2 linked regions of the Bradyrhizobium sp. AZCC 1610 genome follow. The protein of the gene in region 1 interacts with the protein of each later gene in a pairwise test. Links are inferred from orthologs where the notes say so. Each region holds a gene or a part of one and is shown in the gene's direction. Other genes may lie near its edges.

Evidence for each region.
Region 2: the proteins of pepT (region 1) and tpiA interact in binary tests that used the Escherichia coli proteins (3 or more experiments, as listed by UniProt). The link is inferred for Bradyrhizobium sp. AZCC 1610 from one-to-one orthologs.

The regions. Positions count from the first base shown.
Region 1 is NZ_JAZHRR010000001.1:3,609,975-3,625,282, forward strand. The notes cover bases 7,345-10,312. They hold pepT (peptidase T), read left to right. Parts: upstream 7,345-8,184; coding sequence 8,185-9,441; downstream 9,442-10,312. Other genes in these bases: V1279_RS17930 (HU family DNA-binding protein), read left to right, coding at 7,782-8,081; V1279_RS17940 (hypothetical protein), read left to right, coding at 9,494-9,871. In the rest of the region: NADH-quinone oxidoreductase subunit NuoG, read right to left, coding at 1-64; V1279_RS17875 (hypothetical protein), read right to left, coding at 72-560; NADH-quinone oxidoreductase subunit NuoF, read right to left, coding at 566-1,891; NADH-quinone oxidoreductase subunit NuoE, read right to left, coding at 2,000-2,611; V1279_RS17890 (FkbM family methyltransferase), read right to left, coding at 2,623-3,582; V1279_RS17895 (NADH-quinone oxidoreductase subunit D), read right to left, coding at 3,582-4,778; V1279_RS17900 (NADH-quinone oxidoreductase subunit C), read right to left, coding at 4,781-5,392; V1279_RS17905 (NuoB/complex I 20 kDa subunit family protein), read right to left, coding at 5,404-5,994; V1279_RS17910 (NADH-quinone oxidoreductase subunit A), read right to left, coding at 5,985-6,350; V1279_RS17915 (hypothetical protein), read right to left, coding at 6,561-6,833; V1279_RS17920 (hypothetical protein), read left to right, coding at 7,094-7,288; V1279_RS17945 (class I SAM-dependent methyltransferase), read right to left, coding at 10,317-11,177; V1279_RS17955 (GFA family protein), read right to left, coding at 11,437-11,838; lon (endopeptidase La), read right to left, coding at 11,953-14,379; ATP-dependent Clp protease ATP-binding subunit ClpX, read right to left, coding at 14,691-15,308. UniProt on the Escherichia coli protein: Cleaves the N-terminal amino acid of tripeptides.
Region 2 is NZ_JAZHRR010000001.1:3,510,636-3,525,806, reverse strand. What follows is about bases 9,672-12,502. They hold tpiA (triose-phosphate isomerase), read left to right. Parts: upstream 9,672-10,626; coding sequence 10,627-11,379; downstream 11,380-12,502. Other genes in these bases: V1279_RS17415 (helix-turn-helix domain-containing protein), read right to left, coding at 12,321-12,502; V1279_RS17420 (hypothetical protein), read right to left, coding at 11,964-12,314; V1279_RS17425 (GNAT family N-acetyltransferase), read right to left, coding at 11,376-11,942; V1279_RS17435 (peptidylprolyl isomerase), read right to left, coding at 9,672-10,375. Outside these bases: V1279_RS37875 (energy transducer TonB), read left to right, coding at 1,223-1,687; V1279_RS17460 (bifunctional diguanylate cyclase/phosphodiesterase), read right to left, coding at 2,668-5,400; V1279_RS17455 (hypothetical protein), read right to left, coding at 5,656-5,925; cyclic pyranopterin monophosphate synthase MoaC, read right to left, coding at 6,033-6,542; indole-3-glycerol phosphate synthase TrpC, read right to left, coding at 6,546-7,367; trpD (anthranilate phosphoribosyltransferase), read right to left, coding at 7,385-8,398; more of V1279_RS17435, read right to left, coding at 8,474-9,671; more of V1279_RS17415, read right to left, coding at 12,503-12,887; preprotein translocase subunit SecG, read left to right, coding at 13,114-13,494; V1279_RS17405 (CTP synthase), read left to right, coding at 13,661-15,171. UniProt on the Escherichia coli protein: Involved in the gluconeogenesis. Catalyzes stereospecifically the conversion of dihydroxyacetone phosphate (DHAP) to D-glyceraldehyde-3-phosphate (G3P).

The DNA.
Region 1 (15,308 bases):
CCTGCAGCAGCGTGTACTCCGCAGGCACATCGATCTCTTTGCCGTCGATGATGAGTTTGGTCATAGCTGTCTCAGGTCTTTCCCAGCTTGCAGTCTGGCGGTGTAACGCTGGCGGTCTTCAGCGACGCCTTGATCCATTGCTGGGTCTCGGCGCCATAGGTGGCGAGATAGGCCGGCTGCGCCGCGTTCTTCTCGCACAGGAACGGCAGATGCGGCTTCAGGTCGTAATCGCAGGACGCCAGCCACTCGCGCTTTCCCGCGAACGCGCCGATCGCTTCCTCGCAGGCGTAGAGGAAGTACGTGACGAAGCTCTCATACTGGACCTGCTCGTCGCGGCTGCCGGCCTTGATCGCGTCGTAGTCGGGCTGCGAGAATTTCGGGTTCTGGAACGCCAGATCCGTATAGCCCAGAAACGCCTGCCGCGCGCTGGATGCCCGGTTGTTGGTGCGGATCTCGTTGATCTGGAACAGGATCGCAACAAAGCCGAGCAGCGCCACGGCCGCCTGCGCCATCTGCGCCAGCGTTCCGTATCTCTGCCACCAGAAGCTTGGTTGCGACATCGCGATCACTCCGCCGCAACCATGTTCACGGGATCACGCACGCCGATATCGTCGATATCGGCCTTGTGCGAATACTGGTCGATGCGCGCTTCGATCTCGTGACGGAAATGCGCGATCAGGCCCTGGATCGGCCAGGCCGCAGCGTCGCCGAGCGCGCAGATGGTGTGGCCTTCGACCTGCTTGGTCACTTCCAGCAGCATGTCGATTTCGCGCTTGTGGGCGCGGCCCTCGGCCATGCGGGTCAGCACGCGCCACATCCAGCCCGTGCCTTCGCGGCACGGCGTGCACTGGCCGCAGCTCTCATGCTTGTAGAAATAGGAGATGCGCGCGATCGCCCGGATCAGGTCGGTCGACTTGTCCATCACGATGACGGCGGCGGTGCCGAGGCCGGAGCGCAATTTACTCAAGCTGTCGAAATCCATTGGCGTGTCGATGATCTGCTCGGCCGGCACCATGCGCACCGACGAGCCGCCGGGGATCACGGCCTTCAGATTGCCCCAGCCGCCGCGAATGCCGCCGCAATGGCGCTCGATCAGTTCGCGGAACGGAATCCCCATCGCCTCTTCGACGTTGCAGGGCCGCTCGACGTGACCGGAAATGCAAAACAGCTTGGTGCCGACATTGTTGGGCCGGCCGATCGCGGCGAACCACGCCGCGCCGCGCCGCAGGATGTCAGGCGCAACCGCGATGGACTCGACGTTATTGACGGTGGTCGGGCAGCCATAGAGGCCGACATTGGCCGGGAACGGCGGCTTCAGCCGCGGCTGGCCCTTCTTGCCCTCGAGGCTCTCCAGCAGCGCGGTTTCCTCGCCGCAGATATAGGCGCCGGCGCCATGGGCGACATAGATGTCGAACGGCCAGCCATTGAGGTTGTCCTTGCCGACCAGTTTTGCGTCATAGGCCTGATCGATCGCGGCCTGCAGATGCTCCCGCTCCCGGATGAACTCGCCGCGCACATAGATGTAGCAGGCATGCGCGCCCATCGCGAAGCTTGCCAGCAGACAGCCCTCGACCAGGAGATGCGGGTCGTGCCGCATGATCTCGCGGTCCTTGCAGGTGCCGGGCTCGGACTCGTCGGCATTGACCACGAGATAGCTCGGCCGCCCGTCGGTCGATTCCTTCGGCATGAACGACCATTTCAGGCCGGTCGGAAAACCCGCCCCGCCGCGTCCGCGCAGGCCGGAGGCCTTCATCTCGGCAATGATCCAGTCGCGGCCCTTGTCGATGATCGCCTTGGTGCCGTCCCACGCGCCACGGCGGCGCGCGCCCTCAAGCCCCCAATCGTGGAGGCCGTAGAGGTTCTTGAAGATGCGATCCTTGTCGTCGAGCATGACTTGAAATTCCTCAGATCAACGATTGGACGGCATGCAGGCGAGCCCGGCGCACGCCGATCACGCTACCCTTTGCCGGACCGTCCACGAGCAAGGCGCCGCCGAACGTCATGTGGTTTCCTTCAGCGTCGTCGGCCCGCCCACCGGCGCCGAGAACTGACGGTCGATCTGCGGTCCCGGCTTCGGCGGATTGCCGGACGCAAAGCCGTCCAGCACCTTGCCAAAGCTTTCCCTGGTCAGGTCTTCGTAGGTGTCTTTCCAGATCAGCACCATCGGCGCGTTCACGCAGGCACCGAGGCATTCGACCTCTTCCCAGCTGAAATTGCCGTCCTTCGACAGATGGAAGGGATCGTGATGGATGCGGCTCTGGCACACCTTGATGATGTCCTCGGCGCCGCGCAGGCGGCACGGCGTGGTGCCGCAGACCTGCACATGGGCCTTCTTGCCGACCGGCTGGAGCTGAAACATCGTGTAGAAGGTCGCCACTTCCAGCACGCGGATGTAGGGCATTTCCAGGAGGTCGGCGACGGCGCGGATCGCGGCTTCCGAAACCCATCCCTCATGCTGTTCCTGGACGCGCCACAGGATCGCGATCACCGCGGACGCCTGGCGACCCGGCGGATACTTTTCGATCTGCGCCTTGGCCCAGGCGAGGTTCTCTTCCGAGAACGTGAAGCTCGCGGGCTGCAATTCCTTTGGTGCGAGGCGGCGGACGGACATCGTTCAGTCTCTCATTGCACGCGGCGTGCGGCTTTCGCATTGAGCGCATCGATCCGGGCGAGCCAGAATGCGCTTGCGGTGCCGAACACGTTGTAGCCGACATGGGTTGAAACCTTGATCCGGTCCAGAATCGAAAGGTCGGTCACGGTTTCAAGGCGATTGCTGCGCGGGTCGTAGACGATCAGCTTCAGCGGAGTCTGTTCGAGGATGTAGCGCGACACGGTATGTCGGGGATCGTTGCCGTGCTCCTCGCACAGCAGCACGCTGTCACCCTGCATCAGCCGCACGCCGCCCTTCATCGCCTCGATCTCGACGCCCTCGACGTCGAGCTTGATCAGATATTTGCCGCCGGGGGTAACCTTGCCGTCATCCAGCAGATTATCGAGCGCGATGACCGGCACCTCCTCGCCATCCGACTGGTCGCCGGCGATGCTGAACGCCTCATGCTTGGTGCCGGACAACAGTGCGGTACCGCGTGTCGCGCCGATCGCGCATTTCACGGCCTCGAAACGATTGCCGTTGATCTTGGCGTTGTTGGCAAGCTTTGGAAAATTCTGCCCCGACGGCTCGATCGCGATCGCCTTGTGCGAACCGAACGGCTGGCTCGACACCAAGACCGACCAGTAGCCGTAGTTGGCGCCGCAATCGAGCAGCGTGTAGTCGACGTCGGCGGAATCGCGGAACAACAGCTCCAGCTCGTCTTCGTAGCTGTAGCTTCGATTGAGCAGCTTGCTCCAGTAGCCGTCGCCATAGGGAAACTCGAAGATGGCGTCGGGATTGAGTTTGATCTGGATGCCGCGCTCGGGCAGCGTCGTGCGCAAGAGATTGGCGCACATATTGTAGCCGCGGTGCGAAAAATTCGACGCCACCTTCGACCCCAGCACCAGCGCAACCGCGGCCAAACGCTCCCACGTGTTCGCACCTACGAGCGCGCCCGAAGCCCGGTCAAACTGGATGGGCGCCTGCGCCATCACCGATCGACCTCTCCGAACACGATGTCGAGCGAGCCGAGAATCGCCGAGACGTCGGCGAGCAGATGGCCGCGGCAGATGAAGTCCATCGCCTGCAGATGGGCAAAGCCCGGCGCGCGGATCTTGCACTTGTAGGGCTTGTTGGTGCCGTCGGAAACCAGATAGACGCCGAACTCGCCCTTGGGCGCCTCGACCGCGGCGTAGACCTCGCCGGCCGGCACGCGAACGCCTTCGGTGTAGAGCTTGAAGTGATGGATCAGCGCTTCCATCGAGCGCTTCATCTCGCCGCGGCGCGGCGGCGCGATCTTGTTGTCCTCGACCACGACCGGGCCCTGCCCGTCGGGCGCGCGCAGTTTCGCGATGCACTGCCTCATGATGCGCACCGACTGGCGCATCTCTTCCATGCGGATGCAGTAGCGGTCGTAGCAGTCGCCGTTCTTGCCGATCGGAATGTCGAAATCCATTTCGGCGTAGCACTCATAGGGCTGCGACTTGCGCAGGTCCCAGGCGGCGCCCGAGCCGCGCACCATCACGCCGGAGAAGCCCCACTCCCAGGCCTGCTGCAGCGTCACCACGCCGATGTCGACGTTGCGCTGCTTGAAGATGCGGTTACCGGTCAGCAGCGTTTCGAGGTCGGCCACCACCTGCAGGAACGGATCGCACCACGCCTCGATATCGTCGATCAGTTTCGGCGGCAGGTCCTGATGCACGCCGCCGACGCGGAAATAGGCCGCATGCATGCGCGAGCCGGAGGCGCGCTCATAAAACACCATCAGCTTTTCGCGCTCTTCAAAACCCCACAGCGGAGGGGTCAGCGCGCCGACGTCCATCGCCTGCGTGGTGACGTTGAGCAGGTGTGACAGGATACGGCCGATCTCGCAGTAGAGCACGCGGATCAACTGGCCGCGGCGCGGAACGGTAATGCCGAGCAGCTTTTCCGCGGCGAGACAGAAGGCGTGCTCCTGATTCATCGGCGCGACGTAATCGAGCCGGTCGAAATACGGGATCGCCTGCAGGTAGGTCTTCTGCTCGATCAGCTTTTCGGTGCCGCGATGCAGGAGGCCGATATGCGGATCGACCCGCTCGACGACTTCGCCGTCGAGCTCCAGCACGAGGCGCAGCACGCCATGCGCCGCCGGATGCTGTGGCCCAAAGTTGATCGTAAAGTTACGAAGCTTTTGCGGTTGTTCGTTCATGGTCAGGCCTTCGGCTCAGCCTTCTCATCGCCCGGCAGCGGATAGTCCGCGCCTTCCCAGGGCGAGAGGAAATCGAATTTGCGGAATTCCTGGTTGAGGCGGACCGGCTCGTAGAGCACCCGCTTCTCCTGGTCGTCGTAACGCACCTCGACGAAGCCGGTCAGCGGGAAATCCTTGCGCAGCGGGTGTCCGTCGAAGCCGTAATCTGTCAGGAGCCGCCGCATGTCGGGGTGGCCGGTGAAGATCACGCCGTAAAGGTCATACGTCTCGCGCTCGAACCAGTCGGCGCCGGGAAACACGTCGATGATCGACGGCACCTGCGTGGTCTCATCGGCCTCGGCGCGGATGCGGATGCGCTCGTTCAGCGTCGGCGACAACAGATGATAGACCACGTCGAAACGCTTCTCGCGGCCGGGATAGTCGACCGCGGTCACGTCGGTGATGTTGACGAAGCGCAGCGCGGGATCATCGCGCAGGTGCTTCATGACCTCGACGATCTTGCCGGCCTCGACCGTGACGGTGAGCTGGTTGAACGCGACCGCATGGGCGCTGGCCGCGCCGCCAAGCGCGCTAACAATCGTCTGCCCTAGGGCGTCGAGCTTGCCGTCGTCCATTACCTGAAACCTTAGCGTTCGATGGTCCCGATGCGCCGGATCTTCTTCTGCAGCAGCAATATGCCGTAGAGCAGCGCCTCCGCCGTCGGCGGGCATCCGGGCACGTAGATGTCGACCGGCACGATACGGTCGCAGCCGCGCACGACCGAATAGGAATAGTGATAGTAGCCGCCGCCATTGGCGCACGACCCCATCGAGATCACGTAGCGCGGCTCAGGCATCTGGTCGTAGACCTTGCGCAGCGCCGGCGCCATCTTGTTGGTCAGCGTGCCAGCCACGATCATGACGTCGGACTGCCGTGGCGAGGCGCGCGGCGCAAACCCGAAGCGCTCGACGTCGTAGCGCGGCATCGACACCTGCATCATCTCGACCGCGCAGCAGGCGAGACCGAACGTCATCCACATCAGGGAGCCCGTGCGCGCCCAGGTGACCAGGTCGTCGGCGGCGGCAACGAAGAAGCCCTTGTCTGACAGTTCGTGGTTGACCTCGAGGAAGAACGGGTCATTGGCTCCGACCGGCTTGCCGGTCGAGGGGTCGAGAATGCCCTTCGGCGCCTGCGCGATATCAGGCGAAGAGCCTATGGCTGTCGGGCTCAATCCCATTCGAGCGCGCCTTTCTTCCACTCATAAGCAAAGCCGACCGTGAGGACGGCGAGGAACACCATCATCGACCAGAAGCCGGTGGCGCCGAGCTTGCCGAACGCAACCGCCCAGGGGAACAGGAATGCCACTTCGAGGTCGAAGATGATGAAGAGGATCGCGACCAGGTAGAAGCGGACGTCGAACTTCATGCGGGCGTCGTCAAAAGCGTTGAATCCGCATTCATAGGCGGACAGCTTTTCCGGGTCCGGCTGCTGGAACGCGACCAGGAACGGGGCGATCAGGAGCGCCAGACCGATCAGGCTCGCCACCCCGATAAACACCACAAGTGGAAGGTAATTCTGCAGGATGCCGTTCATCGGCCGTGCCTTTTCCTGCGGATTTCGACCGCAGATTCGTTGATTGGAATTATTCTTGGCTTAGCGCAGCGCAACAGAGGGCGCAAGACAAGCCGGCTTGACGGCGTTTGCCCGCCCTTGGCGCATCGGCAGAACCCGAAAAAGTGTTGCGTTCCTGCCTCGCCCTTGCCTTGCCCAACCAACGCACGTCGGGCCGCAAAGTGCCGAATTTCAGTTCAAATCCTTTTCGTCCGCGAGCATTTGGGCAGCCGTGTCGGTCAGGCGATCGATCTGGTCGAGGAGCACCTTGAGCTCGTCCTTGCCGAGCTGTGGCCCCCGGTGACTTCGGGACTCACCGGCCCGGCGTTTGCGCCGTGCATGCTGACATCCGACTTCACCACCATGGTTGCCGGGCTGGCTGCCACTTCCTTCCTGGTCAGCTTTCATCCCGCCCTTTGCGATCGCGCAAACGGTCGCAAGACCGAGCATGCGGGCACCGGGCATCCGCGATCATGCTGCTCACGGCCGCCGGATTCGGCCGGGGTGTCGGCCCGCTTGTTTTGATCCCGGCCTGCGTCCCCGCGGCCCGCATCGATGTCGGTCAAACACCTTTATGTGATCTATATCACGGATGTCTCGGCGAAAATCCGGCCAAAATCCGGCCGAATGAAACCATTTTGCCGAAACCGCGAAACCATCCTGAAACACACGCGGCGTACTTCTACGGCCAACACAGGACGTCAAAGGCGTCCAGGAGGCATCACATGAACCACTCCATTCACTCAGCGGATCGTAGCACCCACTTGAAGATCGTGGTTGTCGCGCTTGTGGCTGGCATCGCGGTTGCCGCTTTCGGCATCTCGGCTCGGACGGGTTCGGATTACAGCCAGACTGCCCAAGTTGTGAAGGCCGGCAAGGCGGTGGTCGTCACCAGCGCGAACACCTCGACGGTCCGCTAAGTCGAACAACTTAATTGAAATAAAAGCGGCCGCCCTCGGGCGGCCTTTTTGTTTGCAGCTGATCGTGAGGAGATCGGCGTCAAGCCATTGAAATAATGGCGCGAGAGACGGGACTCGAACCCGCGGCCTCCGCCGTGACAGGGCGGCGCTCTAACCAACTGAGCTACTCCCGCGGATGCCGTAATCAGATCCTGATCCGCGCAGAACCGAGGGCATAAAGGCCCGCTCCCGCTTAGTCAAGGACGTTGCGAATCCCCGCGTCAGACGGGGGTTTCTGCGATTGTGATGCAAATAACGGCCTGTTTTCAGGCAAAACGGCGTAGGCAGCGATCACCCGAATCGTTTAAGGCCTGCTACGTCTGGGTTTCTTGAAACCCTCCCCCGCTCTGAGCAGACCGGATCCTCAGGGTTTCAAGTCACCACGCAAGGCGTTTCCCGCGCGAACCGGTTTCAAACGCGCTTAAAGCCATTCAACCAACGAGGAGGGCCAGCTATGGCGAAGAAAGCAGCGACTCCAGCCACCGTCACACTCAAACATCTGGCGGCAGCGCTGGCCGAGGAACATGACCTGTCGAAGAAAGCCGCCGAGGCAATCCTGACCGACATGGTCGGCAAGATCGCAAAACACCTGAAGAAGGGCGAGCGCATCCGTATCGTTGGGCTCGGCATCCTCCAGGTCCGCAAGCGCGCCGCCCGCACCGGGCGCAACCCGGCCACGGGCGAGCCGATCCAGATCAAGGCCAGCAAGAAGGTCGCCTTCCGCGCGGCCAAGGAACTCAAGGAAGCCGTCTAAGCCGACGCTTCCCGGTCGCACCAAAAACGTCATTCCGGCAGGGACCCGGAATGGCGCTTTTCTGCTATAGAGCGGTTCCCTTGCTCATCATTTCCGGACCGTCATGCTGGCCTCGCCCATCACCTTCACCCACGATGTCACCGAGCGCTTCCTGCGCTATGTCGTGATCGACACCCAGTCCGATCCGGCATCGCCGACCTGCCCTTCCACCGAGAAGCAGAAGAATCTGGGCCGCCTGCTGGCTTCGGAGCTGCAGGCGATGGGGCTCGCAGACGCTCATCTCGACGAGCACGGCTATGTCTACGCGACGATCCCGGCCAACACCGACAGACAAGTGCCGGTAATCTGCTTCTGCTCGCACATGGACACTTCACCAGATTGCACGGGCGCCAACGTCAAGCCGCAGGTCGTGAAGAATTATCGCGGCGGCGACATCGTGCTGCCGGCTGATCCCACGCAGGTGATCCGCGCAGCCGATCATCCCGCGCTCACTGAACAGGTCGGGCACGACATCATCACGACCGACGGTACCACGCTGCTGGGGGCCGACAACAAGGCCGGCCTCGCCGAGATCATGGATGCGGCCCGATTCCTGATTCAAAATCCGCAAATCAGGCACGGCAGCATCAAGATCCTGTTCACGCCCGACGAGGAGATCGGCCGCGGCGTCGACAAGGTCGACCTGAAGAAACTCGGCGCCGACTTCGCCTATACGATGGACGGCGAAACCGCCGGCAATATCGAGGACGAAACCTTTTCGGCCGATGGCGCCACCATCACCATCGAAGGAGTCTCGACCCATCCGGGCTTTGCCAAGGGCAAGATGGAGCACGCGATCAAGATCGCGGCGGCCATCATCGACCGCCTACCCAAGGACACCTGCTCGCCAGAGACAACTGAAGGCAAGGAAGGCTTTTTGCATCCGATCGGCATTTCCGGCGCGCTGGAAAAGGCTACCATCGGCCTCATCGTGCGCGATTTCACCGATGAAGGCCTGAAGGAAAAAGAAGCCCTGCTCGAAGGCATCGTCCGGGACGTAATGAAGGATTATCCGCGCTCAACATACCGGATGGAGGTCAGGCCGCAATACCGCAACATGAAGCAGGTGATCGACCGTCACCCCGAGACCATCGACTACGCCATCGAGGCGATCCGCCGCGCGGGGCTGACACCGGTGCGAAGCTCGATCCGCGGCGGCACCGACGGCTCGCGGCTATCGTTCATGGGCTTGCCCTGCCCCAACATCTTCGCCGGCGAACACGCGTTCCACTCGCGGCTGGAATGGGTGAGCCGCCAGGACATGGAAAAGGCAGCGGAGACCATCGTGCATCTGGCCATGATTTGGGAAGAGCGGGCGTAGCAACTTCGGCAAAGCTGCATCCCCGTTTTGCATGAAAACGAGGAAGTCTACTATGCGGTTGTCCAAGGTCGCCGCTTTGGCGCTTATCGCTGGAGCTGCAGGCTCAATGTCCGTATCTCCAGCGCTGGCCGCGCCTGACTGTCCAAAATTGGTAGAACTCGCGGATTGGGGCGAGAACTCGACCGGCGACATTAGCGTCGCGTCCGGGCAAAGTTGCCTATTTCCGATCACGATGCGTGGCACGGTAAGTAGCTCGAACATTTTACAAAAGCCGGCACACGGCAAGTTGAAAAAGCTCAACATAACTACTTACGAATACAAGGCGAAGGCGAGATATAAGGGAAGCGATACTTTTGCCATCAAGGCAACGGGTCAGGGACCGACGGCTTCTGGCACGTCGGTAATTACTGTGCACGCGACGATCAAATAGCGTTCCTCGCGTCCATTGCACGGCGGACGCGCGTTGCCGTCCCAACAAGTTATCTTACGGCAGCGACCCACGCAGGTCTGCAACACCCATATCCAAGGTGACTCGGCCACCGTTCTCGGGAGCGGTGTGCGTGCGGACCTCCCTGTGTTCGGACACAGTGGTCACTCGAACGACGATCGCGCCAAGCAAAAGCAGCGCGACCATAATCAGCCCAGTCCAGGCCGGAGTTGGATATAGATTGGACAAGCGCATCATTGCTGCACCCATGCGCATCGCCGCCAGCCCACTGCAACAGGCGTCGTTGATTCGTTAGGCGGTTTGGTGGCGTGGCGGTGGCGATCCGGCGTTCAATTGGAATGGGGCAGCCGCCAGGATTATGGAACAGGCCGCGTAGGCCATCGTGCATCTGGCAATGACGGAGTGGCGCGAGGGCGCTCGTTCGAGCTTACGACGCCCGCGCCGTCACGATCCAGACCGACGCCGGCAGCAGCACCGCATTGCCTTTTGCGAACGGTGTCAGTGCTTCGCGGATCGAATTGGCGGCGGCAACGCGCAGATGCTCCGGCTGGCCCTCCAGTGCGCGGCTGACGGGGCCGATTTCGAGCGCGCCCTGCACCGCGCCGTCGAGGCCGCGGCCAATCGCAGCATCGAGCGAGAGCGGACACGGCTCCATCTGGACTTCCTTGAAGCCCGCCGCATCGAGAATCCGGCGCACACGCGCCTCCGAGGCAAACGCAAACGGCCCGGGGTCTTCCGGCCCCTGCTGCGGCAGCTTCGGCACGTGCTTGTAGGCGGCCTGCAGCGGCGCCATGAAGAACGGATTTTCGCGCGGCTCGCGCCAGCAGGCGAACGCCAGCCGGCCCGAGGGCCGCAGCGCTTTCCGCATGTTGGCGAACGACAGCGCGGGGTCGGCGAAGAACATCACGCCGAACCGCGAGGCCAGCACATCGAAACCGGCCGGCTCGAACGGATAGACGGTCGCATCGGCCAGAACGAAATCGATCGAAAGGTCCTTTGGCGCGCTCTGCCGCGCCCGCTCCAGCATCGGGCCGGATACGTCGACGCCGAGCACATGGCCTGACGGCGCGACCTCTCGCGCGAATGCGATCGCCGTGGCGCCGCTGCCGCACCCGACATCGATGACGCGCTCGCCCGGCTTCAGCTTGGCCCGATCGATCACAAGGTCGGCGACAGGCTTGAGCAGCACGTCCTGCGCCGCCTGCCGCTCCGCCCAGCGCTGTCCGGCGGGACCGTTCCAGTAAGCGACCTGGTCGGCGTTTTGATCGTGGCCTTGGGAGACGTCCATGTGTGCGGATACTCTCAAACAGTCCGCCTTCGCTCTTCGAGCTTCGGCGCGACAGCCTTCGCGCTCACGCACTTGTGCTGGCTTGCCGAGCCGTAGCGCGTGAGCGCGAAGGCTGGTAGGCGGCGACGGATTCGAACCGCCGACCCTCTCGGTGTAAACGAGATGCTCTAACCAGCTGAGCTAGCCGCCCTTGAGCCGCCTGTTTAGCCCTGCGGCCCCCTTTGATGCAAGGGTTGGATACCTCGGGTGTCCGGTCGCACTAGTCGCCCGGCCGTCCCGGCAAGTCCCCGATATCGTTGATCCACGGCGCAGCCGAGCGGCACCAGATTTGCCGCGCCGGCTTGAGCTGATCGCGCTGGCGGATGCTGCCCCAGCGGATGCCCCAGTCGTCCGGCCCGCCGTCGCCGCTGGTGAACAGCGGGGAACCACAACCCTCGCAAAAATGCTGGAGGCGCGTGCGGCCGTTGTCGCCGGTCTTCGCGTAAATCTTCGCCGGCGCGCCCGTCATGCGGACCTGTTCTTCGGAGCAGATTACCGTCACCCGGTACGGTGAGCCCGTCAGGTTCTGGCAATCGGTGCAGTGACAGATCGATATTTTTTCGGGATCGATGTCGGCCCGATAGGTCACCCGTCCGCAATGGCATTGCCCGTCGATTTCCATCGCCATCAACGCCGCTTGCCAAATCGAAGTTTCGACCCGCGCAAAACAAAAACGGCGCCCGAAGGCGCCGTTTTATCATTTCGCAACAGACTGATCAGTGGTGACTGATCGGGCTCAGTGGGCCGTGAGGCCGCCGGCCGCTTCGTCCGAGGCATCCGGCTTGACCGGCACCTTGGTGTCCTCTTCCCAGACGATCGGCACCGGCGCACGGACCAGCGCCTTGGCGACGACATCATCCAGCCTTGCGACCGGGATGATGTCCATGCCGCCCTTGATCGCATCGGAAATCTCCGTGAGATCCTTGGCGTTGTCCTCGGGGATCAGCACCGTCTTGATGCCGCCGCGGGCGGCCGCCAACAGCTTCTCCTTCAGACCGCCGATCGGCAGCACGCGACCGCGCAACGTGATCTCGCCGGTCATGGCGACATCGTGCCGGACCGGGATGCCTGTCATGACCGAGATGATCGCGGTTGCCATCGCCACACCCGCCGACGGTCCGTCCTTCGGGGTTGCCCCCTCCGGCACGTGGACGTGGATGTCGCGCTTGTCGAACAGCGGCGGCTCGACGCCGTAGTTGATCGCCCGCGAGCGGACATAAGACGCCGCCGCCGAGATCGACTCCTTCATCACGTCGCGCAGATTGCCCGTGACCGTCATCTTGCCCTTGCCGGGCATCATGACGCCTTCGATCGTCAGCAGCTCGCCGCCGACATCGGTCCAGGCGAGGCCTGTGACGATACCGACCTGCGGTTCGCTCTCGATCTCGCCGTAGCGGTACTTCGGCACGCCGAGGAACTCTTCGAGAGTCTTCTCGGTGACCTTGACCGACTTCTTCTTGGAGATCATCAGCTCCTTCACCGCCTTGCGGGCGAGTGTGGAAAGCTCACGCTCCAAATTACGCACGCCCGCTTCGCGGGTATAGCGGCGGATCATCAGCAACAAGGCGTCATCGTCGATCGACCATTCCTTGGAATCGAGGCCATGCTTGGAGATGGCGTTCGGGATCAGGTGCTTGCGCGCGATCTCGACCTTCTCGTTCTCGGTGTAGCCGGCGATCCGGATGATCTCCATGCGGTCCATCAGGGGCCCGGGAATATTCAGCGTATTCGCGGTCGTGATGAACATGACATTCGACAGATCGTAGTCGACCTCCAGATAGTGGTCGTTGAAGGTCGCATTTTGCTCGGGGTCCAGCACCTCGAGCAGCGCCGACGACGGATCGCCGCGGAAATCGGCGCCCATCTTGTCGATCTCGTCCAGCAGGAACAGCGGATTCGAGGTCTTCGCCTTGCGCATCGACTGGATGACCTTGCCGGGCATCGAGCCGATATAGGTGCGGCGGTGACCGCGAATCTCGGCCTCGTCGCGCACGCCGCCGAGCGAGACGCGCACGAACTCGCGGCCGGTCGCCCTCGCGATCGACTTGCCGAGCGAGGTCTTGCCGACGCCGGGAGGTCCGACCAGGCACAGGATCGGTCCGGTCAGCTTGTTGGCGCGCGACTGCACCGCGAGATACTCGACGATGCGGTCCTTGACCTTCTCGAGCCCGTAATGGTCGTTGTCCAGCACGGCCTGCGCCGCCTCGAGGTCCTTCTTGACCTTGGACTTCTTGTTCCACGGGATCGACAGCAGCCAGTCGAGATAGTTGCGCACGACGGTTGCTTCCGCGGACATCGGCGACATCTGGCGCAGCTTCTTCAACTCGTGCTGCGCCTTCTCCCGCGCTTCCTTGGAAAGCTTGGTCTTGACAATCTTCTCTTCCAGATCGGCCAGCTCGTCGCGACCTTCGTCGTCGCCGAGCTCCTTCTGGATCGCCTTCATCTGCTCGTTCAGATAGTATTCGCGCTGGGTCTTCTCCATCTGGCGCTTGACGCGCGAGCGGATGCGCTTCTCGACCTGCAGCACCGAGATCTCGCTCTCCATCAGGCCCAGCACCTTCTCCAGGCGCTGCGTGACGGACAACGTCTCCAGGATACCCTGGCGATCGGCGATCTTGACGGCCAGATGCTGCGCGACCTGATCGCTCAGCTTGGCGAAGTCAGTGATCGCCTGAACCACGCCGACGACTTCGGCGGAGATCTTCTTGTTCAGCTTCACATAGCTTTCGAAGTCGGACACGACCGAACGCGCCAGGGCTTCGGCTTCGACCGAATTGGCGTCGGTGTCGGCAAGCGCAACCGCGGTCGCCTCGTAATATTCGCTGCGGTCGGAATATTTCTGCACGCGCGCGCGCTCAAGCCCTTCGACCAGCACCTTCACGGTGCCGTCGGGAAGCTTCAGGAGCTGCAGCACGCTGGCGAGGGTGCCGACCTCATAGATCGAATCCGGGCTTGGATCATCGTCAGACGCGTTCTTCTGCGTCGCGAGCAGGATCAGCGCGTCGTTCTTCATCACCTCTTCGAGGGCGCGGATCGATTTCTCGCGGCCGACGAACAGCGGCACGATCATGTGCGGAAAAACGACGATGTCGCGGAGCGGCAGCACCGGATACGAATGGCTTTCGCCGAGAACGATGGTTGGCCGGGTTTTTGGAGTCGTCATGGCCTATTCCTTTTGTTTTGCCCCCTTGCACGCAGTCCGCATCGCTTGCGCAACCGCCACAAGGCGCCGGGAGTTCCGGGTCACTCGGCCGCCTTCGCTGCCGCCTCTCGCCGGATGATTTTGCGACGAATCTCGAACGTGATTTCCGCCACCATAAACATAAGGTGGCTATCGGGTATGGGGGTGTCAAGTCACGGAAAATGACCGCAAATTGCGGGTCAGACGCGCGAAAAACGCTTACACTACAACGGCTGCCGGAAGGTCCGACAGCCGCGCTATTGGAAGTAGTGAGTTCTGGCGGCCTGACGGTATCAGGCGCTGGCGCTGCTTTCGACGGCCCGGTCCGAACGGTCCGCGTAGATGTAGAGCGGACGGGCGGTTCCCTCGACCACTTCGCGCGAGATCACGACCTCTTCGACGCCTTCCAGACCCGGCAGATCGAACATGGTCTCGAGCAGGATGCTTTCGAGGATCGAACGCAGGCCGCGCGCGCCGGTCTTGCGCTCGATCGCCCTGCGGGCGACTGCGCCAAGCGCCTCGTCGGCGAAGGTGAGCTCGATGTTCTCCATTTCGAACAGCCGCTGGTATTGTTTCACCAGCGCGTTCTTCGGATCGGTCAGGATCTTCTTCAGCGAGGCCTCGTCGAGATCCTCCAGCGTCGCGACCACAGGCAGACGGCCGACGAATTCCGGGATCAGGCCGTACTTCAGGAGGTCTTCCGGCTCGACGTGGCGGAAGATTTCACCGGTGCGGCGATCTTCGGGCGCCAGAACCTGGGCGGCGAAGCCGATCGAGGTCGAACGCCCGCGCGCGGAGATGATCTTCTCCAGCCCTGAGAAAGCGCCGCCGCAGATGAACAGGATGTTGGTGGTGTCGACCTGCAGGAACTCCTGCTGCGGATGCTTGCGGCCGCCCTGCGGAGGCACGGA
Region 2 (15,171 bases), 100 kb from region 1 along the record:
ATGCGTGACCACCTCGTGTACTTCGCATTACGGTGCCAGTGCACTCAATTCGCAGGCGATGTTACAAAGGGCGCGACGGCAATTGAGTAGACTGTCACCGTAATTCCCGTAATTCCGTAATTCATCAAGCTATCGTGAGAGCCCCGGAAACGCACCGTGGATATGATTGGCAAAGTTGGCTAGCGCAGCGACGGCGAGGCAACGAATTGCACGTATGAGATGTCAAATGTCTGCACCCTGCAAGTTCGAGCTAAGTATCTTGAATCACGATGAGAAAGCGCTCATACAGACCTCTCATCACCCCGAAATTGGTGATGCGGATCGCGCGACACTTGAAAACCTGAAATCATCGCTCAGAAAGCTCCGGGACAGGGAGCGTACGCTCGCCTTCCAGCGGCGTCGGATCAGCAAAGGCACCGCCGAGCCGCGAGGCCAAAGCGTTTCGGGGACTGCCGAGCATTCTCTCCATCGTAAGCAGGTTTTCGTGGCTGCCCTGAAGCGGGTTAACAAGGAGCTCGCACGTCTCCAAAAATTTGAGGCGAGGAGGGAACTGGGAGAAGCGGCTCGGCGAGCGCTTTCTCTTCGGAGGGCACAGCAATTCTCCCGCCCGACAAATCAGCCAACTTCCCATGAAGGCATGAAGGCGATTCCGAGTCGCCGACGAAGTATCAAACTCCCGCGGTCAACAATTGGACGGGTGTCACAGGCGAACAAGAGAGCACAGGCCGAAAGAGATTCCCGCCGCTAACCGGCCTCATCCAATTCGGCTGCACACCAAATGAATTTTTTTGCCGCAACCCCCTAACGGGGGGCTGATCGGAAATCGGCTTCGTTGTATTCCCCTCCGATCTCGGCGGGCTGTGAGACGAGGTGAGGTCACAACCGGTATCGGCGGTGCGACCGTTGAGACCAAGCGTAGCCCAGATGAGCGCGACATCTGGGTTAATTTATGCCCGCATATCGCTGCGCGCATACGGGCTACTCAGCCGCAGATTTTGCCGGCTCACGTCAGCGAGGCGCGCAAACTGATCGCTTCAGCGATGTCGTCGCGTCCATGGAATACAATCTGTGGGAGAAAGGCCAGTCGAATGCACCAGACCGTAATTAAAGCCTGCCAAGTGGGAATACTTAGGCTAATAGTCTGATACGAATACCTCGAGAGACGCGCGGGTGTTTCGAGACAGGTCATCCACGGCGCTGAAGGCGCTGCAAAAGGTAGGCAATGCTTCGCGTCTGTTTTGTAGTTTTCGTTTTCATCAGTTGCCGGATTCCGGCCCATGCCCAGGCTACCCCGCAAATGGAATACGGCCTGTCGGTTAGCGCGCAAATCGAGAAGCAAAAGAAGTATCCGCCAGGCGCGATAGCGCGACATGAAATCGGGCAGGCCTTCATCACGTTCACGATCGATTCGACCGGGCGTCTCTTGGACAGCAAAATCACAAGGCCATCCTGCTTCAATGAACTCAATGAGGCGGCGTTGGCGGCTGTTCGCCAAGCTCAACCGTTTTCGCCCTTTTCATCGACGATTCGTCAATCACGCCTGACATTTACGCAGCCGGTCGTGTTTGCTTTTACAATGCAAGAGGCGCTGGCCGTTGAAGCGAAAGCCGATTGCAACAGTCCCGTGCGGCCTGCGCGTTCGCGATCAAAGCCGTCGCGGGCTCCTCTCAGTCCGCCTTCTTCTTGACCTCGCGGAGCAAGCGTAGCCCGGATGAGCGAATCGACATCGGGGGCCTTACTTTATCGCCGCATATTGCTGCGCTCATGCGGGCCTACTTGCTGCGGTAAGGGCATCTAATAATACCGCTGAAGCATGAGATGGCGCGCTTCGATGTGTGGGCTACGAGCTGATTTGGCGTGCGCGTTTGCGCGATTTTCAGTAACAACTTCAAGGTGATTTGCCCCGTCCAGTCTCGGTTGTAAAAATATTCCGCTTCGCCACTGACCCAAATCACCCCTACAACTCCCGCCATCCCGTCCCGAGAAGAGGGGCGTTGGCCATCGTCACGAACGTTGGGGCGGGTTGCGGTGGACGCGGCAGCGTCAGGCGCGTGGACGTGTTCGCAGGGCGGGCTTCCGTGAGCGAACATCGCGCGCAGACGAACGGCGCTTAAACGCTTCCGCCAGATCTTCGGTTGGCCGGCACTTGGCTGGTTGAAGTTTTTGGCGGAGGAAGCTGCGTACGGCAAAACCGTGTGGTTCTGGCGCCCGTGGCTGGCGTCAAGTTGGCGGAGGTTTGCAAAGCTCAACCGGGCAATGCGAACCGTCAATCCGCCAGCGACGGAGGCAAGAGGAATTCGTCTCCGGGGAGATCACGGCATAAGCCGTCAAACCATTGCGCGGGGAATGCCGGGCTGCTCCGGCTGTACCTGTATGCTCGTGTGCGCATTCTTGAGTGCATCTTGCACACGAGACCGCGGGTGCAGCAAAGCACCCGGCATTCCCTGCGCCCTCTCATGGGCGAAAGGTTTTCGCACAACTCGGGCGAAACGCGCCGCGGGAATGCGGACGCGCATCTGGTCGGCTGCTTGAAAATTGAATCGAAGAACTCTCCACGTCATTGCGAGCGAAGCGAAGCAATCCATGATTTCGTCAAGCATATGCCGCGCGATGGATTGCTTCGCTTGGCTCGCAATGACGGCAACAAGCAGCGTCGCTTCGAAAATCCTACGCCGTCCGCACAACCGGCTTGCGTCTGCGGGCGCGGCTCGGGCGCACCGCCGCGGGTCCCTGCCGGTCCGCAAACAGCAGCGGCCTGATCTCCGCCGCCGGCTTCGGCGGGCTGAACAGGTAGCCCTGCATTTCCGAACAGCCGAGTTCGCGCAGCAAGTCGCGCTGCTGCTCTGTCTCGACGCCTTCGGCCGTCGTCGTCATGTGGCGGTCGGCGGCGATGGTCACCACGGCCTGCACGATGCTGGACGATCCTTCCGGCTCGGCGATGTCGGTGATGAAGCAGCGGTCGATCTTAATCTTGTCGAACGGAAAACGCTGCAGATAGCTCAGCGAGGAATAGCCGGTGCCGAAATCGTCGAGTGCAATACGAACCCCGATGGCCCGGAGGTCGTGCAGAACGGCCAGCGCCGCCTCGTCGTCGCGGATGAGCACGGCTTCGGTGATCTCGAGCTCCAGGCGGCTGGCGGCGAGGCCGGATGCCGCCAGCGCCGCCATCACCTTCAGCGCCAGCATGCCGCTCCTGAATTGAACCGGCGAGACGTTGACCGCGAGCCTGATAGTGCCGGGCCAGCTCACCGCTTCCTTGCAGGCAGTGGTCAGCACCCACTCGCCGAGCTGGTTGATCAGGCCGGTGTCCTCGGCAAGGGGCACGAACTCGGCGGGCGAAATCATGCCGCGCTGCGGATGGCGCCAGCGCACCAGCGCCTCGCAGCCGGTGATCGCATTGGTCTGCAGGTCGAGGCAGGGCTGGTAGTAGACCTCGAAGCCGCCGTCGACGAGCGCCTGGCGCAGGTCCATTTCCAGGCTGCGGCGGGCGCGGACCTCGGCCTCCATTTCCGTTTCGAAGAAGCGATAGGTGCGGCGGCCGGCGGCCTTGGCCGCGTACATCGCCAGATCCGCGTTCTTCAGGATCTGGTCGATATCGGAACCGTCGCGCGGCGCCAGCGCGATGCTGATACTGGCGTCGGTGGTCACCTGATGGCCGAGGCACTGATAGGGGATGCGGATCGCCTCGAAGATGCGGCTGACGAGCTTCATCACGTCGTCGGTATCCTCGATCCCGGTCTGGACGATGGCGAACTCGTCGCCGCCGAGCCGGGCCACGAAATCGGTTTTCCGCGCGCAAGCAGCGAGGCTCGACGCGACCGATTTCAAAAGCTCGTCGCCGATCATGTGGCCGAGCGAATCGTTGACGCTCTTGAATTCGTCGATGTCGATATAGAGCACCGCCAGTTGCCGGTCCGGCGCGGCGTGGGACAATTCGCGCTTGAGCCGTTCGTGGAACAGCGCGCGGTTCGGCAGGTCGGTCAGCGCGTCGTAATGGGCGAGGTGGGTGATGCGCTCCTCGGCGCGGCGGCGCTCGGTGATATCTTCATGGGTCGCCAGCCATCCGCCGTCCGGCACCGGCTCGTTGACGATCTGGATCGAACGTCCGTCGGGCGTCGATATCACCATGACGTTGCGGTGCGAGATGTCGCGCAGCACCAGCTCGAGGTAATGATCGATGTCGCCGACGAACGAGCCGGTTTCCTTGCGGTGGGCGATCACCTCGCGGAAGCTGCAACCGGGCTTCACCACGTCGGCCGAGAGGCCGTACATATCGAGATATCGCTTGTTGCAGATGATGAGATTCTGCTTCGCATCGAACAGCAGCAGGCCTTGCGTCATGTTGCTGACGGCGGTGTCGAGGCGCTGCTTTTCCAGCGACAGCCGCTGCTTGGACGCGCGGTGCTGGTGCGAAAGCTTGCGGACGACAAGAAGCAGCAGGGCGGCAATCGCCAGCACGGAAAGTCCGGCGATCGTGATCAGGATTCCGATCTGCTCGCGCCAGTCGGCCAGTGCGGCCGATGTCGTGGTCGAAGCGATGATCAGAAGCGGAAAATTCGTCAGCGCGCGCGACGAGATCAGCCGGTCCTCGCGGTCGATCGGGCTGGTGAGGCGCGAAGTGCTGCGGGGCTGCTCGAAGATCTGCCGCTGGGCGGCCGGGCCGCTCTTGAAGTTCTTGCCGATTATATCCGCCACATGCGGGTAACGGGCCAGCAGCGTGCCGTCGCTGTGGTGCATGGCGATGGTGGCGCCGGGTCCGAGCGCTACGGTTGTGAAGAACTTTTCGAAATTGACGGGTTCGATGCCGCGGCCGATGACGCCGAGGAATTCGCCTTTCGGCCCGGTGATCTTGCGCGCGATCACCGTGGTCCAGGCGCCGGTGATGCGGCTATAGACCGGCTCGACCAGCATCTCCGGCGATTGCGCGCCGGACTTGAAGGTCTTGAAGAAGGCGCGGTCCGCCGAGTTGACCGGCGGCGCCGGCCAGGCGATCGATGCGTTGATCAGGTTGCCCTCGGCGTCGAAGATGTTGATGCCGCCGACATAGGACAGCGCCTCGATCTTGGATTTCAGCATCAGATGGATGTCATGGCCGGACATCCGCCGCTTGTAATTCTCCACGGTCGCGATGCCGCTGGAACGCATGAAGGCGATCATGTCCTTCTGCACGACCTGGAAGTCTTCGAGCTGCTGGTCGAAATGGCGGGCGAGCAGCAGCACGGTGTTTTCCAGCTCGCGTTCGCTGTTGCGCAGCGCGCGCTCGCGGAAATTTCCGGCCATGATGGTCGCGCCGATGGCGATGGCGGCGATCAGGAGCGTGCCGCCCAGGATCAACCAGCGGATCGGACCGCCGCGGAAGGCGGACGCAATCCGAAATGAGGTGGTGCCGGTTGAAGCCATTGAACGCGATCGCTGCCGAGAAATGAACTTCCGGAAGCGGAGTTCTCCCAACCCTCGGCCCACGACTTCGATACCGCGCCGAGATGGAATTGACGTTAGGAAGTCTGGTTAATGAATGGTTAGCCGGGTGGCGGAGGGGGCCGTCGGCAACCACAGGGAACATCGTTCGACCATGGAACCGGCTGGGCGCGATCGTGCAAAAAAATCGGCGGACCCGATGCGGGCGGTCCGCCGATCGATTGCGGGATCGGCGGATCACTGCATGCGTGTCGCGGATGTGCGTGCGCGCTTCCTCACGACGACACCGGCTGTCGGCGAGCCATCCGGCATCACGTAGTTCTGGTTGAACCGCCGCGGATCGGTGTAGGGATTGCCCGGACCTTTATTCTGGCAGTTGGCGTTTGGATAGAAGAACGCGCAATAGCCGGGTTCGGAGATCACCTCCTGTGCCATGGCAGGTGTCATGGCAGGTGCGGATATCACGGCCAACGCAGCCGCCGCGCCAACAAGCCTGTAGATCGACATCGGATTCCTCCTTGTGAAGGTCCCGAAGAAGACAACCCTGCAAGCGGTAGCGCATTCCGCACCGCGCCGGTCACACAGACGTGACAATTGCGACGCTGCCGTCAGGCTCACCGCTCCGCGCGATAATGGCCGGACTTGCCGCCGATCTTCTCGACGAGATGGATGCCTTCGATGCGAACGCCGCGCTCGACCGCCTTGATCATGTCGTAGATCGTAAGACACGCGACCGACACTGCGGTCAGCGCTTCCATCTCGACCCCGGTCGGGCCGGTGACCTTGACGGTGGCGCGGACGATGCAGCCGGGCAATTTTTTGTCGGGCGTGATGTCGAGCGTCACCTTGGACAGCGCCAGCGGGTGGCACAGCGGGATCAGTTCCGATGTGCGCTTGGCCGCCATGATGCCGGCAATGCGGGCGGCCCCCAGCACGTCGCCCTTCCTGGCATTGCCGGAGACGATCAGATCAAGCGTCGCCTTGCCCATGACCACGCGTCCCTCGGCCACGGCCGTGCGCTCGGTCGCTGCCTTGGCTGAGACGTCGACCATCCGCGCTTCGCCCGACGCATCGATATGGGTGAGGGCGGAGCCAGCCTTGTTGTTGGAAGCCTTGCCGGCCATCTGCTAGCCGGTCCCGGTCGCACGCGAGCCATCGGCGCGCGTCAGCAGCGCGCGGGTCGCTGCCGTCACATCGGCCTGCCGCATCAGGCTTTCGCCGACCAGGAAGGTCGACATGCCGACGCGCTCGAGGCGGGCGAGGTCCGCAGGCGCAAAGATGCCGCTTTCGCCGACCATCAGGCGATCACGCGGGATCAGCGGCGCCAGCGCCTCGCTGGTCGCCAGCGTGGTTTCGAAGGTCCTTAAGTTGCGGTTGTTGACGCCGATCATCGGCGAGCGAAGTTTTAGCGCGCGGTCGAGCTCGGTGCGATCGTGGATTTCGATCAGCACATCCATCCCAAGCGCGATCGCGGCGTCCTCGAGATCCTTGGCGGTGGCGTCGTCGAGCGCGGCCATGATGATCAGGATGCAGTCCGCGTTATGGGCGCGGGATTCCACCACCTGATAGGTGTCGAACAAAAAGTCCTTGCGCAGCACCGGCAAGTTGGTGGCCGCGCGCGCCGCGACCATGAAGTCGAGATGGCCCTGGAACGAGGGCGTGTCGGTCAGCACCGACAGGCACGCCGCGCCGCCAGCTTCATAAGCCTTTGCCAGCGCCGGCGGGTCGAAATCGGCGCGGATCAGTCCCTTCGAGGGCGATGCCTTCTTCACTTCCGCGATCAGTGCATAGTCACCACGCGAAAGCTTTTCCCGGATCGCACACACGAAGCCACGCGGCGGCGATGCCGCTTTGGCGCGGGCTTCGACCTCGGACAGCGGATACGCCCGCTTGGCGGCGGCAATCTCCTCGCGCTTGTAGGCTTCGATCTTCGTCAGGATATCGGACATCTCTGGCGCCCCTCGGATCAGCCGCGTGAGACCGCGATCAGGTGTTTCAGCCGCGCCGCCGCCGCGCCGCTGTCGAGCGATTTGGCGCCGATCGCGACGCCGTCCTTGAGGTCCTTGGCGCGGCCGGCCACGATCAACGTTGCCGCGGCGTTCAACAGCGCGACGTCGCGATAGGGGCTGGGCTTGCCGTTGAGCACGCTCGAGAGCGCCACCGCGTTGGTGTCCGCGTCGCCGCCCCTAAGCGCGTCGCCGCTGCAGCAGGTGAGGCCTGCATCCTCCGGCGTCACCTCGAATGTGCTGATCTTGCCGTTGTCGAGGCTGGCGACGAAGCTCGGGCCAGTGAGGGTGATTTCATCGAGTCCGTCGGAGCCGTGCACGACCCACACAGATTCGGAGCCGAGATTTTTCAGCACCTGCGCCAAGGGCTGCACCCAGTGCCGGGAGAACACGCCGACCATCTGCCGCTTCACGCCGGCCGGATTGGAGAGCGGGCCAAGCAGGTTGAAGATCGTGCGGGTGGCGAGCTCGACCCGGGTCGGGCCGACGTTCTTCATGGCCGGATGATGCGCAGGCGCGAACATGAAGCCGATGCCGGCCTCGGCCACACAGCGGCCGACCTGCTCAGGCGTGAGGTCGATCTTGACGCCGAGAGAAGCCAGTACATCGGCCGCGCCCGAGCGCGACGACAGCGCGCGGTTGCCATGCTTGGCGACGGGTACGCCGGCGCCCGCGACGATGAATGCCGCGCAGGTCGAGACGTTGACCGAACCGGAGCCGTCGCCGCCGGTGCCGACCACGTCGACCGCGTCCGCGGGCGCGTTGACCCGCAGCATCTTGCTGCGCATCGCCGCCACCGCGCCGGTGATCTCGTCGACGGTTTCACCGCGGACCCGCAGCGCCATCAACAGCCCGCCCATCTGCGAGGGCGTGGCCTCGCCGGACATCATGCTGTCGAAGGCGGAGGACGCCTCTTCACGTGACAGCGTCGCGCCGGTGGCGACTTTTCCGATGATAGATTTGAGGTCGTCCATCGCTTGGGCTTTCAGGATTGGGTGTCGTCTTGAAGCATGACCGGCTGCAAACTTCAGGTTATCCCGCGATCATGCTCAGTTGTTAGCGCCCGTCACCTGCGCGAAGGCGGCCTGGTTGATGGAGGTGCCGATCTCGGATTCGATCTTCGTCACGTATTGCGCGACCTGTTCGTCGGTCAGACTGCGCTGCAGCGTCTCCTTCAGTTTCTTCAGTTCTTCGGAGGCGGTGTCGACCGGCGGCACGGTCACATCGGTAACGCGGAACACGATCCACTCGCTGCCACCTGTGCCCGGCGTCTGCCCGACGCCGTCCTTGGCGGTCCGAAACGCGGCCGTGATGGCGGCGGAAGGTACGCCTGGAAGCGAGACGTCGCGGCGGAAACCGGTCGCGGTCTCGACCTTCGATCCGACCGCAGCCGCTTCGGCCGCGAGCGTGCCGCCTTGCTCGACCTTCTGTACCATCTCGGTTGCTTTCGCGCGCAGCTTGTTCGAAATCTGGTCTTCGCGCCATTTCGCCTCGACCTGGCTGCGGACCTCGTCGAGCGGGCGCTCGCGCGAGGGCGTGACGCCGAGCACGTCGTACCAGACATAGCCGCCGGCAAACTGGATCGGTTCGTTATCCACGCCGACATCGCTGTTGAAGGCCTGCGAGACGACGTCGAGGCCGCGCGGGATATTCGCCACCGGCTGGCCGTCGGGCGTGCGGCCGGAGCGGTCGACGGCGTCGATCGTGACGGCGGTCAGGCCGAGCTTCTGCGAAGCCTCCACCACATTGGCGCCGCCGCTGCGCTCGTCTTCCATCTTGTTCTGGATTTCGCTGACCTTGGCGCGCGCGCGTTCGGTCGCGATTTCCTTCTTTACCTGGGCGGCGACGCTTTCATAGGTCGGCGTCACGCCCGGTTCGATCTTGCCGACCTTGACCAGCGCCACGCCGAACCGCCCTTGCACCGGCTGGCTGACTTCGCCAGATGGCAGCGAGAACGCCGCATCCGCAATCGCCGGATCGATGATCGCGCTCTTTGCGATCATGCCGAGATCGACGTCGGCCAGATTGAGATTGCGTTCCTTCGCGACGTCGTCGAACGACGTTCCCGAGGTGATGCGGCCGCGCGCGGCCAGCGCCTCGCCTTCGTTCGGAAAAAACATCTGCGACACTTCGCGCTTTTCCGGCGTCCCGAGCTGGTCGCGGCGCTGCTCGAAGATTTTCTTCGCGTCCTCGTCGGAGACCTCGGTCCACTTGCCGATCTCTTCGGGGCTGATCACCACAAAGGACAGTTTGCGATATTCGGGTGCCCGGAACTGGGTCTTGCGCTCCTCGAAATAGGCGGCCAGCGCCTCGGGCGAGGGCGGGTCGATCGTGCCGGCCTGCGCGGCGTCGAGTTTGACGTATTCGATCGAGCGCTGTTCGTTCTGAAAACGGGTCATGGCGTCGATCAGGACCTTCGACGGCTCCACCCCGGCCGAGACGGTGCCGGCGATCTGGCGCCGCAGCCCGACGCGCCGCTGCTCGGCGAGATAGCGTTGCTCGGTGTAGCCGAACTGCCGGATCGTGGCCTGGAAGCGCTGCGCGTCGAACTTGCCGCCCAATCCTTGGAAATTGGGGTCGTTGTAGATGAGCCGCATGGTCTCATCCTGGGACTGGGCAAGCCCCATGCGCCGGGCTTCCTCGTCCAGCGCGGCTTCGGCGATGGTCTGTTGCAGCACCTGCCGGTCGAGCCCGAAGGCGCGGGCCTGTTCCGAGGTCAGCGGACGGCCGAAACGACGGCCGAGCTGCTGCAGCTTTTCCGTGTAGATCTGGCGGAACTGCTCGGTCGAAATCTCGGTCTTGCCGATCTTGGCGAGCGACGACTGGCCGAACCCCTTGAAGATGTCGGCAATGCCCCAAACTGCGAAACTGACAATCAAAACGCCCATCACGGTGGCCATGACAATCTTGCCGAGCCAGTTTGATGAGGCTTTCCGAATTCCTCGAAGCATGGGTCCAACTTGTTTTTTGCAGGAGAGGGGAACCGGGTCGTGCCCTAGGGAATTCGATCCGGGACCGAAAACCGCAACAAAGCGTCACCGAGTTGAAAACGCATCATAAAGTGGCCGCAGCCCCCCCGCAACCTCGCCCGCATGGGCTAATTGAAGCGGTTTATGGCGGCGGGACCGTCCGACGGTATCTGGAACTGGCGGCGTGCCTCTGCTAGCGCATCTATAACGCTGACATTTGCGGGATAATTGACATGACCGACGCCATCCGGCCGCTGATCGCCGGCAACTGGAAAATGAACGGCCTGAAATCTTCCCTGGCCGAGTTCGAAGCTATGATCGCCGGCGCAGGCGCGCTGGCCGGCAAGGCCGACCTGCTGGTTTGCCCCCCGGCAGCCCTGATTGCCGGTTTCGCCGACAAGGCGCTCGGTTCAAAACTCGCCGTCGGGGCCCAGGATTGCCATCCAAAGGCCTCGGGCGCCCACACCGGCGATCTCTCGGCGGAAATGCTGGCGGATGCCGGCGCCAGCGCCATCATCGTCGGGCATTCGGAGCGGCGTGCTGACCATGGCGAGACCGATGCGCTGGTCCGGAAGAAGGCGGAAGCGGCCTGGCGGGCGGGGCTTTCGGCGATCGTCTGCATCGGCGAGACGCAGAAGCAACGCGATGCCGGCCAGACGCTGGAAGTCTGTGGCGGGCAGCTCGCGGGCTCGTTGCCGGATGGCGCTACGGCGGCCAATCTGGTGGTGGCCTATGAGCCGGTCTGGGCGATCGGCACCGGGCTGACGCCGACACCTGGAGATGTCGAGCAAGTTCATCGCTTTATCCGCGGCGTTCTCACCAGCCGATTTAAGGCTGAAGGGAGCAAGATCCGGATTCTGTATGGCGGTTCGGTCAAGCCCTCCAACGCGGCGGAATTGATGGCAGTTGCCGACGTCAACGGCGCACTGGTCGGTGGCGCCAGCCTGAAAGCGACGGATTTTCTGGCGATTGCCGAGGCATGCTAGGGCGTTTTCGAGCGAAGTGAGCTCTCGCTCAGGGCGGGCACGCCCTGCTGCAGCCGCTTCCAGTAGATCAGCGTGCCGGTGAGCCCGCCGTGCGGTTTCACAGCATAGTCCGGTATTAGCCCAGTCAGCTTGAATCCCATCCGCTCGTACAGCCCTGCCGCGCCTTCGTCTTCGGCGGTATCGAGCACCAATAGCCAGCGCCCGCGCGCGATCGCCAGCCGCTCGGCCTCGCGCAGCAGCGCCGTGGCGATCCCGCGGTGGCGGTGACTGACGCGCGTCATCATCTTCGCGATCTCCGCACGATGCGGCTGGTTCGGCGGAAGGTCGAGCAAGAGCGTCACGGTCCCGATCAGGCTCTCACCATCAAATGCGCCGAGAACGATCCGCTCACCCCGGCCGGCAGCGGCGAGCGAGTCGCGCCAGAAAGCCTCGGCCGCCGCCCGTGACAGCGGATGCATGAAGCTGACCGAGCCGCCATTCGCCACGGTTTCGATCAGGATTTCACTAAGCATCGCGCTGATTTCGGGCGAAGGGCTAAGGGCTTTGATCTGGATATCCGACATGAGGATGAATTTCCGCGATGGTCACTTTCGATGATTGACGGTGCGGGCGGAGCGCGCCCGCTTGATCTGCGCAATGCGTTCGACATCCTCGATCTGCAGGTGACGGCCGCGTTCGAGAATTTCCAGCGTGTATTCTTCGTAGGTGAGGCCGAGGCGCTCGGCTTTCCTGATCCGAAATGCGACGATGCCGGGCGAGGGGTTTTTCCAGGCCGCGCGATGCGCCGTTTTCCAGTAGAAATAATTCCCGATTCCCCCGTCGCCCCATTCAGGCCGGTGCTCGTCGAGCGGCGGACCGCCATTGTGGCCGGCGGGAGTGAGGTTTGCCGGATCCGCCGGGTCGGACGGTGAACGCCTGGTTTCGATCTCCGCCATCGCCTGCTAGCTCCGGGCAAGGGCGATGACGTAAGTGCAGGGCACGGCGCTTTCGTTGGCAAACGTCACTTCCGCCGGCGGACCGAATCCGAGGCAGTCGCCGGTGCCGAGTTCGTGGCGCTCGCCGCCATCGATCAGGATGAGCGCGCCCGACAACACCCAGAGGACCTGGCGGATGTGTGCGTAGGATGAGGCGGGCAGCGTCACGCGCTGTTTCGCCGGCATCTCGACCTTGATGATCTCGACGGGATGATCGGGGCGGTTGAACACCTGCGTGCGCAGATAGCCGGTCTCGGGATCGCGCCACACCGGCTGCTCGGCGGCGCGCGAAAGACGCCCACCCTGGCCTTCGGCACGCAGCATCAGGCCGGCGAGGGTGAGATCGAAAGCGCTGGCGAGCCGAACCAGCACCACCGCGGTCGGGCTGACCTCGGCGCGCTCGATCTTGCTGATGGTCGCCTTGGAAACCCCGGAGCGCTCGGCCAGATCCGCCAGCGACCAGCCGCGGCTGTCGCGCTCGAGCCGCAGGCGGTGGGCGAGCCGGGCGCTGAGATCGTCTACTATAGTATCCATCCGTCTATTATAAGAGAAATTGCTGCGACCTCAACTCCGGATTCAAACGTCGCGCGAGAGCCGGGGACAGCCTTGCCGTCGCGCCTGCGGCAATTATCTCCACGGTGGCGGTTGGGGGTGACAATGCCCCGTCCGATCGTGTAACACCGCGCAACTTCAGGAAAACCCGCAAGCTCTTGGTGCAGCCGAAGACCGGCGCGCTTCGCTTGTGACGGAAGGTTTTGAGATGCAGACCGTCATTATCGTCGTTCACCTCATGATCGTCTCGGTGCTGATCGGCGCCGTGCTGCTGCAGAAATCCGAAGGCGGCGGCCTCGGCATGGGTGGCGGCGCCGGCTTTATGTCGAGCCGCGGCACCGCCAATCTCTTGACGCGGACGACGGCGGTCCTGGCGGGACTTTTCTTCCTGACCAGCATGGCACTGGCCTGGCTCGCCGGCGTCGATCGCAAGCCGGCCTCGATCCTCGGCCCCGCGCCGACGACGCAGTCCCAGCCGGGCGGCGCGACGCCGGTCGCTCCACCGACCTCCGGCGGCGTGCTCGATACGCTTAAGAAGGTGGATGAACAGCAGGGCCAGTCGGGTCCGCAGGCGCCGCGTTCGCAATAAAGCAGGGTGGCTATGCAGGGCGGCCGCTACCGTCCTGTATCAGAACTTCCCATCAATGCTTTGATATCGCTCTAAATTTCACGTCACCCACAGCCCGGCGGAATGTTTGCCCGCGCATGCGATTCGTTTTGGCGAATCGGGGCAGTGGCCTTAAAGGTAGAATCCCATGGCGCGGTACATATTCATCACCGGCGGCGTGGTTTCTTCGCTCGGAAAGGGTCTGGCTTCGGCGGCACTCGGTGCCCTGCTGCAGGCTCGCGGGTACAAGGTCCGTCTCCGCAAACTCGACCCCTATCTCAACCTCGATCCCGGAACGATGTCGCCGTATCAGCACGGCGAAGTGTTCGTGACCGACGACGGCGCCGAGACCGATCTCGATCTCGGCCATTACGAGCGCTTCACGGGGCGTCCGGCCACCAAGGCCGACAACATCACCACCGGGCGTATCTATCAGGACATCATCACCAAGGAACGCCGTGGCGATTATCTCGGCGCGACTATTCAGGTGGTTCCGCACGTCACCAACGCAATCAAGGAATTCGTGCTCTCGGGCAACGACGAATACGATTTCGTGCTGGTCGAGATTGGCGGCACCGTCGGCGACATCGAAGGCCTCCCGTTCTTCGAAGCGATCCGTCAGCTCAAGAACGAGCTGCCGCGCGACCATGCGGTCTATATTCATCTGACGCTGCTGCCGTTCATTCCGAGCGCGGGCGAGCTCAAGACCAAGCCGACCCAGCATTCGGTGAAGGAACTGCGTTCGATCGGCATCCAGCCGGATATTTTGCTGTGCCGCACCGACCGTGAAATCCCGAAGGAAGAGCGGCGCAAGCTCGGCCTGTTCTGCAACGTGCGCGAAAGTGCGGTGATCGAGGCGAGGGACGTCGACAATATCTACGCTGTGCCTGAGGCCTATCACGTCGCTGGCCTCGACGATGAGGTGCTGGCCGCGTTCGGCATCACGCCAAAGATTCCGCCGGCGCTGCAGAGCTGGAACGTCATCAACGAACGCGTGCGCAACCCGGAAGGCGCGGTGACCATTGCCATTGTCGGCAAATACACCGGCATGAAGGACGCCTATAAATCGCTGATCGAGGCGCTCTCTCATGGCGGCATCGCCAACAAGGTTAAGGTCAATCTCGACTGGATCGAGAGCGAAGTGTTCGAGAACGAGGACCCGGCGCCGTTCCTCGAGCACGTCAACGGCATCCTGGTCCCGGGCGGCTTCGGCCAGCGCGGCGCGGAAGGCAAGATCCGCGCGGCGCAGTTCGCGCGCGTCCGCGACGTGCCGTATTTCGGCATCTGCTTCGGCATGCAGATGGCGGTGATCGAGGCCGCGCGCAATCTCGTCGGCATCGAGGAAGCGAACTCCACCGAGTTCGGTCCCACTCCCGAACCGCTGGTCGGCTTGATGACGGAATGGCTGCGCGGCAACGAACTGGAGAAACGTTCGAAATCCGGCGACCTCGGCGGCACCATGCGCCTCGGCGCGTATCCTGCGGCGCTGAAGCGCGGCAGCCGCGTCTCGGCAGTCTATGGCGGCGCGACCGAGATTTCCGAGCGCCACCGCCACCGCTACGAGGTGAACACGGCGTACAAGGACCGCCTCGAGCAGCACGGCCTGCGCTTCTCGGGGCTTTCGCCCGACGGCGTGCTGCCGGAGATCGTCGAATACGA